2 linked regions of the Tahibacter amnicola genome follow. The protein of the gene in region 2 interacts with the protein of the main gene of each other region in a pairwise test. Links are inferred from orthologs where the notes say so. Each region holds a gene or a part of one and is shown on either strand. Other genes may lie near its edges.

What was found. The genes of interacting proteins can lie anywhere in the genome.
Region 1: the proteins of ybgC (region 2) and plsB interact in binary tests that used the Escherichia coli proteins (3 or more experiments, as listed by UniProt). The link is inferred for Tahibacter amnicola from one-to-one orthologs.

What each region holds. Positions count from the first base shown.
Region 1 is NZ_CP104694.1:667,433-671,273, forward strand. What follows is about bases 432-3,575. They hold plsB (glycerol-3-phosphate 1-O-acyltransferase PlsB), read left to right. Parts: upstream 432-814; coding sequence 815-3,337; downstream 3,338-3,575. Other genes in these bases: N4264_RS02760 (hypothetical protein), read left to right, coding at 432-725. Also shown: more of N4264_RS02760, read left to right, coding at 1-431; N4264_RS25645 (ATP-binding protein), read right to left, coding at 3,708-3,841. UniProt on the Escherichia coli protein: Catalyzes the transfer of an acyl group from acyl-ACP to glycerol-3-phosphate (G3P) to form lysophosphatidic acid (LPA). This enzyme can utilize either acyl-CoA or acyl-ACP as the fatty acyl donor.
Region 2 is NZ_CP104694.1:5,943,791-5,947,174, forward strand. What follows is about bases 400-3,086. They hold ybgC (tol-pal system-associated acyl-CoA thioesterase), read right to left. Parts: upstream 2,104-3,086; coding sequence 1,696-2,103; downstream 400-1,695. Other genes in these bases: N4264_RS23465 (cell envelope integrity TolA family protein), read right to left, coding at 400-521; tolR (protein TolR), read right to left, coding at 531-971; tolQ (protein TolQ), read right to left, coding at 1,013-1,693; ruvB (Holliday junction branch migration DNA helicase RuvB), read right to left, coding at 2,225-3,086. Outside these bases: more of N4264_RS23465, read right to left, coding at 1-399; more of ruvB, read right to left, coding at 3,087-3,265; N4264_RS23490 (potassium transporter Kup), read right to left, coding at 3,365-3,384.

The DNA of each region.
Region 1 (3,841 bases), 5.3 Mb from region 2 along the record:
AGGTCAAGGCCGACTGGGCCAAGGAAATGAACGAAACGCCGGCCTCTGACGAAGAGAAGGCGAAGTTCGCCGAGAACATGACCAAGCTCACGGCGTCCGACGCCGAAGACAAGCTCTGGGCTGAACTCGAACCCAAGCTCAAGGAAATGGACGCCCAGATGGCGCAGCAGATGCCCATGATGGTCGCGATGGGCAAGGGCGTGATCCAGAGCTCGATCCAGCAGAACCAGGATCTGAACGACGCGCAGAAGCAGCAGGCGTCGCAGTTCGTCGATGCGCTGGGCAACTGGGTGCAGTCGGCCAAGTTCACGGATCCGGAACTGGCGAAGAAGTCGATCAAGATCGTGTGCGACACCGCGCGCAAGATCAACCTCAAGACGCTCGACGAAGCCCGGGCGCTCAGCTACGAGCAGGCGATGCAGAAGATCGGCGTCGGCTTCCTCGGTCTGAAGGACGTGCTCGCCCTTTACGGTTTCTCGATCGACAAGACACTCGATTCCATCAAGGCGGAAACGGTGTCGTCGGATGCCGCCACCGCGAAGGTCAAGGTGTCCTACACCGTGTTCGACACCGCGCTCACCGCCGAGAGCGACCTGGTGAAGGTGGGTGATCGCTGGTACGGCAAGGAAATGATGGACAGCCTCAAGAAGCACAAGGAAGGCGCAGCGGCACCGGCGGCTCCGGCCGAAGGTGAAACGGCCCCGGCGCCGGCCAGCAACGGCTGATCGTCGCGGTTCCCGGCTTTAACGGGAACCTAACCGAATAAACGCCGCCTTCGGGCGGCGTTTGCTTTTGCGCCGGTTACAATGTTCGGATGGAAGCCATCACGAACACCGGTAACACCCCTGAAGCCGCGCGCGTCCCCTGGCGACTGCGCCTGTTTGGACGTCTGCTTGAATCCTGGGTCCGCATCAAGCGCGATCCGGTCGATCCGAATCGTTTGCTGCTGCCGGGCGTGCCGGTCATCTATGTCCTGGAACGCTACGGGCTCTCCGATGCGTTGATTCTCGAACAGGCGTGCCGCGAGGCGGGCCTGCCTTCCGCGCTGGTGCCGCCCGCTGCGGTGAGCACGCGGCGCAAGCGCAGCTATTTCGTCACTTCCCTGCGCAACAGCCTGTTCTGGAATCGCGCGCGGAGAAGGCCGCCAACGGAAACGCTATCGGAACTGGTGCAGGCACTGGAAGCACAGCCGGAACTGGATATACAGCTCGTGCCGGTGTCCATCTTCGTCGGACGTGCGCCCACACGGCAGTCGGGCTGGTTCAGCGTGCTGTTCTCGGAAAACTGGGTGGTCGTCGGTCGCTTCCGACGCCTGCTGGCCCTGCTGCTCAATGGCCGCGATACGCACGTGCAGTTCTCCCAGCCGGTTTCGCTGCGGCAAGTCATCACGGAAGAGCAGAACCAGCGCAGCGAACGCACGGTGCGCAAGATCGCGCGCGTGCTGCGCGCCCACTTCCGCCGCATCCGCACGGCCATCATCGGGCCCGACCTGTCGCATCGCCGCACCATGGTCGATGCCGTCCTCAACGCCGAGCAGGTGCGTGACGCGATGGCCGCCACCGCCGCCAAGGAAGCCCTGACGCGCCAGCAGGTGTGGAAACGTGCACATGATTACGCATTGGAAATTGCTGCGGACTATTCGCATACCGTCGTCCGTTCGCTCTCGTTCCTGCTGACCAGTTTCTGGAACAAGCTGTACGACGGCGTCACCATGCGCCACTTCGACACGCTGCGCGCCGTGGCGCCCGGCCACGAAGTGGTGTATGTGCCCTGCCATCGCAGTCACATCGATTACCTGCTCCTGAGCTGGCTGCTCTACACCAACGGCATCGTGCCGCCGCACATTGCCGCCGGCGTCAATCTGAACCTGCCGCTGATCGGGCCACTGCTGCGTCGTGGCGGTGCGTTCTTCCTGCGCCGCAGCTTCAAGGCGAACGCGCTCTATTCGGCGGTGTTCAACGAGTACGTCGCGCAGCTCTTCGCGCAGGGCGTGTCGATGGAATACTTCATCGAGGGCGGTCGCTCGCGCACCGGCCGGTTGCTCCAGCCCAAGGCCGGCATGCTCAACATGACCATCCGCGCCTTCCTGCGCGAATCGCGCCGCCCGGTGGTGTTCCAGCCGGTGTACATCGGCTATGAAAAGCTGATGGAGGGCAAGAGCTACATCGGCGAACTGTCGGGCCAGCCCAAGGAAAAGGAAAGCCTCCTGGGGTTGTTGCGTTCCGTGAAGGTGTTGCGCCAGCACTACGGGCGCGTTTCGGTGAATTTCGGCGAGCCGGTGTTCCTGACAGAGCTGCTCGACCGCGAAGCGCCAGACTGGCGCCAGAGCGGACAGCAGGAGAAGCCCGAGTGGCTGGCGCGTGCCGTGGATCATCTGTCCGAGCGCATCCAGATCAACATCAACCGCGCGGCGGACGTCAACCCGATCAATCTCCTGGCCGTGGCGTTGCTGGCAACGCCCAAGCATGCGATGGCCGAATCGGACTTGCTGACACAACTGGAATTGTATCAATCGCTGCTCGCCGAGCTGCCCTATGGCGACCGTGTCACCCTGACCGAGAAAACACCCAAGCAGGTCATCGCCTACGGCGAGCAGATGGAATGGATCCGTCGTATCCGGCATCCGCTGGGCGACGTGCTCTCGTCCGACGGCAAGCAGGGCGTACTGCTCTCGTATTTCCGCAACAACGTGCTGCACCTGTTTGCCGCGTCGGCCTGGATCGCCTGCTGCCTGATCAACAACCGTCGCATGGCGCGCGCCTCGGTAGTGCGGCTGGCGCGGATGGTGTACCCGTTCATCCAGGCGGAACTGTTCCTGCCGTGGAACGAAGAAGGGTTTGTCGAGCGCATCCAGGCCACGATCGACTTCTTCATCCGCCGCGGCGTGCTCGGCGAGGACGCGGACGGCCGCGTGCTGAACCGGGGGCCCGGCCAGGGTGACGCCGCGTTCCAGCTTCGCACGCTGGCGCACAGCCTGCTTCAGGCCTTCGAGCGCTACTACATCACCATCGCCGTGCTGGTGAAGAATGGACGCGGCGCGCTGTCGGCCGGCGAACTGGAAAACCTCTGCACGCTCACGGCGCAGCGCCTGACCCTGCTGCACGAGCTCAACGCCCCCGAATTCTTCGACAAGTCCCTCTTCAAGGGCTTCATCGCCCAGTTGCGCGAGCGGCGCGTCATCTGGACAGACGACGCCGGCAAGCTGGATTTCGCCGACGCCCTGACGGACGTGGCCCGGGACGCCAAGGTCATCTTGAGCCGGGAAATCCGGCACGGCATCTTGAAGCTGGCGCCGCACCCGCGGGCGACTGCCGTTGCGGAGTCGGCTGCGGCGTGATCTGACTGGCCGCGGTGCGCCGTGGCCTTCTGTAGGTTGGCGCTGAGCGAAGCCAAGCCCGCCATTGCCGGGCGCGCTTTGGCGTGTCGGGGTGTCGAACAGCCAGAGCGTTTTGTCTGCCCTGCGACCAGTCGACCTGCTTTTCTTTACTTGTATAAAGAAGAGCAAGAATAGGAAAGTACACCCTGGGCTGGTCGGTTTTCGGCCATCCATGGCCGAGAACTGCGCAATCCCGTTCCTCGCGCACATCCCTGTGCGCGCCCGCCTGCGGCGGCTGGCCCTCCACGGGATTGCCGACCCGCATGGGGCCCCGGCAAGAGCGGCGTGCGAGCGGACGCAACGGCGACGGCAACAAAGCTGAGCGAGCCGACTAGGAAATCGCCGGCTCCCCCCGTTCTGGCCGTATTGGCAAGCGCACGGTGAATGTCGCGCCGTTCAGGGGGGTGCTTTCCACGTCAATCGTCCCCCCGTGGGACTTGACGATGTTGTAGGAGACCGACAGAC
Region 2 (3,384 bases):
CCCTGCATCAGCTGCTCCATGTAGCGGGCCTCGTCCTTCTTGGCCTTGGCCAGCTCACGCGCCTTCATTTCCTTTTGCTGCTTGAGCTTCTCTTCCTCCAGCTTGCGCTTCTTCTCGGCCTCGGCCTTGGCCAGCTTTTCGGTCAGCTCGAATTGCTCCTTCTTGCGCAGTTCGTCCTGCACCTTGGCGTCGGCCGCGGCTTTCTCCAGCGCGATCTTGTCGGTGATCTTTTCCTGATCCTTCCGATCTTCCTTGCGCGGCTCCGGCGTCGGCTCGTCGACCTTGGGCTTTTCTTCGACGGGCTTGGGCTCGACCGGCTTGGGTGCGGGCTTGGTGGGCTTGGGCGGCGGCGCGGAGCGCGGCGCCCCCACCAGCGTGGCCTCGATGATCGGGCCAGGAATCGCGACCTGGATCTCTTTGCGGGTCCACCACACGCTGAGCGTCAGCAACCCGAAAACGCCCGCATGCAGCAGCGTCGAGAAGACGAAGGAACGCAGATTGTCGCTGTTGGAAGTCTGCATTGCGGACGCTTAGCGCTTGGGTTCCTGCGGCGGCTGGCCCATCAGACCGACTTTCGGCACGCCGGCGCGCTGCAGCAGCGCCATGGCGTCGTACACCTTCGAGTACTGCACCTGGCCGTCGCCGGCCACGTACACCGTCAACTTCGGATTCTGCTTCGCGAAGGCTGAAAACTTGTTCAACAGACCGGCCTCGTCGATTTCTTCGCGCGGCGCATTCGGGATGGTCAGGTACAGCTTGCCCTGGGCATCGATGCTGACGACGAAGGGATCCTTCTGCACGTTGAGGGTCTTGGCCACTTCCGATTCGGGCAGCTCGATGTCCACGCCCAGGTTCAACAGCGGCGCCGTCACCATGAAAATGATGAGCAGCACCAGCATGACGTCAATGTACGGGACGACGTTGATGTCGGCCTTGAGCTTCTTGCGTTTGCGACGGTGATTGGAATGCATTCAGGACCTCCAACGCAGGGCGGACGGGCGCAGGGTTGCGCTCATTCGTCGATATGCGCCTGGCGCTGCAGGATCGAGGAGAACTCCTCGGTGAAGGTGTCGAAGCGGTTGGCAACGCGGTCGACCTTGTTCGAGTAGCGGTTGTACGCCCACGAAGCCGGGATAGCCGCCACCAGACCCATCGCCGTGGCGACCAGGGCTTCGGAAATACCCGGCGCCACCATGGCGATCGTTGCTTCCTTGACCGTCGCCAGGCCCTGGAAGGCCGACATGATGCCCCACACGGTGCCCAGCAGGCCCACGTAGGGGCTGATCGAACCAACGTTGGCGAGGAATTCGAGGTTGGCTTCCAGGCGGTCCAGTTCGCGCGCCTGGGCCACGCGCATGGCACGCTGGGCGCCTTCGAGCATGGTGCGCGGATCCAGGCCGCGCCGCTGGCGCAGACGGGCGAATTCGCGGAAACCGGACTCGAAAATGCTCTCGATCCCGCTGATCTGGTCGCCGCGGCCGGTCACTTCCCGGAACAGGGCCGCCAGGTCCGCGCCGGACCAGAAACGTTCCTCGAACTCGTTCGCGCTGCCGAGCGCACCTTTGAGCATCGTGTGCTTGCGGAAGATGATCATCCACGAGAGGAAGGAAAACAGCAGCAGCGCGATCATCACGAGCTTGACGAACCAGCTCGCGTGGATAACCAGGTTCAACAGATCGATTTCGCCGGTCATGCTCAGGGTGTCTCCACAAACAAATCGTCAGGAATGGGGCGCGGCCGGAAACGGATCGCATCGAGGCAGGCAGCGCGCACGCGCGCCTGGACCAGCAGACTGGCGTCGGCCTCTCGCAGGATCTGTTGCTGGAACACCAGGCTGGCGCCCCGGCGCTCGGTCAATGCCACGGTGACACGCAGCACATCATCGAGCCGGGCCGGCTTGAGAAAGCCGATCGTCAGGTCGCGCACCACGAAAACCACGCTATTGTCGGCGCGCAGGCGCTCCTGCTCAATCCCTCGTGCGCGCAGGAATTCGCTGCGGGCGCGCTCCAGGAAACGCAGGTAGCTGGCGTGGTAGGTGACGCCGCCGGCATCGGTGTCTTCCCAGTAAACCCTTATGGGCCAAGAAAATTCCGTCACGGACACGCTGCCACCCTCCTGGCTGGTGCTGCTTCCCGGTCGGGGAGGCTACCTGCCCGGGGCTGAACGAGAATCAACACGGATTTCCGGCGCGTCCCGGCGCCGCCGGACCAGCCCTGTTCCGCGCTCATGGGACCGGGTCGAACAGATCGCCGGGCGCATCGGGGCGACGCGGCGGCTTCAGGCCGAAATGCTGGTAGGCCTTGGACGTCACCATGCGCCCGCGCGCGGTGCGGATCAGGAAGCCCTGCTGGATCAGGTAAGGCTCGAGCACGTCTTCGATCGTGCCCCGCTCTTCCGAGAGCGCGGCAGCCAGTGACTCGGCACCGACGGGGCCGCCATCGAAACTCTCCATGATCGTGCGCAGGAGCCGCCGGTCGAGGGCATCAAAACCTTCCGGGTCCACCTTGAGCATTTCCATCGCGGCCTGGGCGGTCGCCAGCGTGATCATGCCGTCGCCCCGCACCTGGGCGTAGTCGCGCGCACGGCGCAGGAGCCGATTGGCGATACGTGGCGTACCGCGCGAACGCCGGGCGATCTCCGCCGCACCGGCGGGATCACAGGCAATGTCGAGAATTCGCGCCGAGCGGCGCACGATCGCCGTCAGCTCCTCCGGCGTATAAAATTCCAGTCGTTGCACAATACCGAAGCGGTCGCGCAGAGGGCTGGTCAGCAGACCCGCACGCGTCGTCGCACCGATCAACGTGAAGGGCGGCAGATCCAGCTTGATCGAGCGTGCGGCGGGCCCCTCGCCGATCATGATGTCGATCTGGAAGTCTTCCATCGCCGGGTAGAGCACTTCCTCGACCACCGGCGACAGGCGGTGGATTTCATCCACGAACAGCACGTCGCGCGGCTGCAGATTGGTCAGCAATGCCGCCAGGTCGCCGGCGCGCTCGATCACCGGGCCCGAGGTGGTGCGCAGGTTCACGCCCATTTCGTTGGCGATCACGTGCGAGAGCGTCGTCTTGCCAAGACCGGGCGGCCCGAAGATCAGCACGTGATCGAGCGCTTCGCCGCGCCGCGTCGCTGCCTCGATATAGATGCCCAGCTGCTCGCGTGCCGCCTGCTGGCCGAGATAGTCATGCAGGCGTTGCGGCCGGATGCTGGCTTCCAGCGCATCGTCTTCGCGACTGGCAGCTGGCGTGACTACGCGATGTTCGTTCATGGGCGGACCCGGCGGTACAGGCGAACTATTATGGCCCGGAAGTCACCTCGACGACCGGACCCATGGCACGCCGCCGGCGCGCAGCGCACGGGACAGCACTCAGATTTCGATTTGCGTAC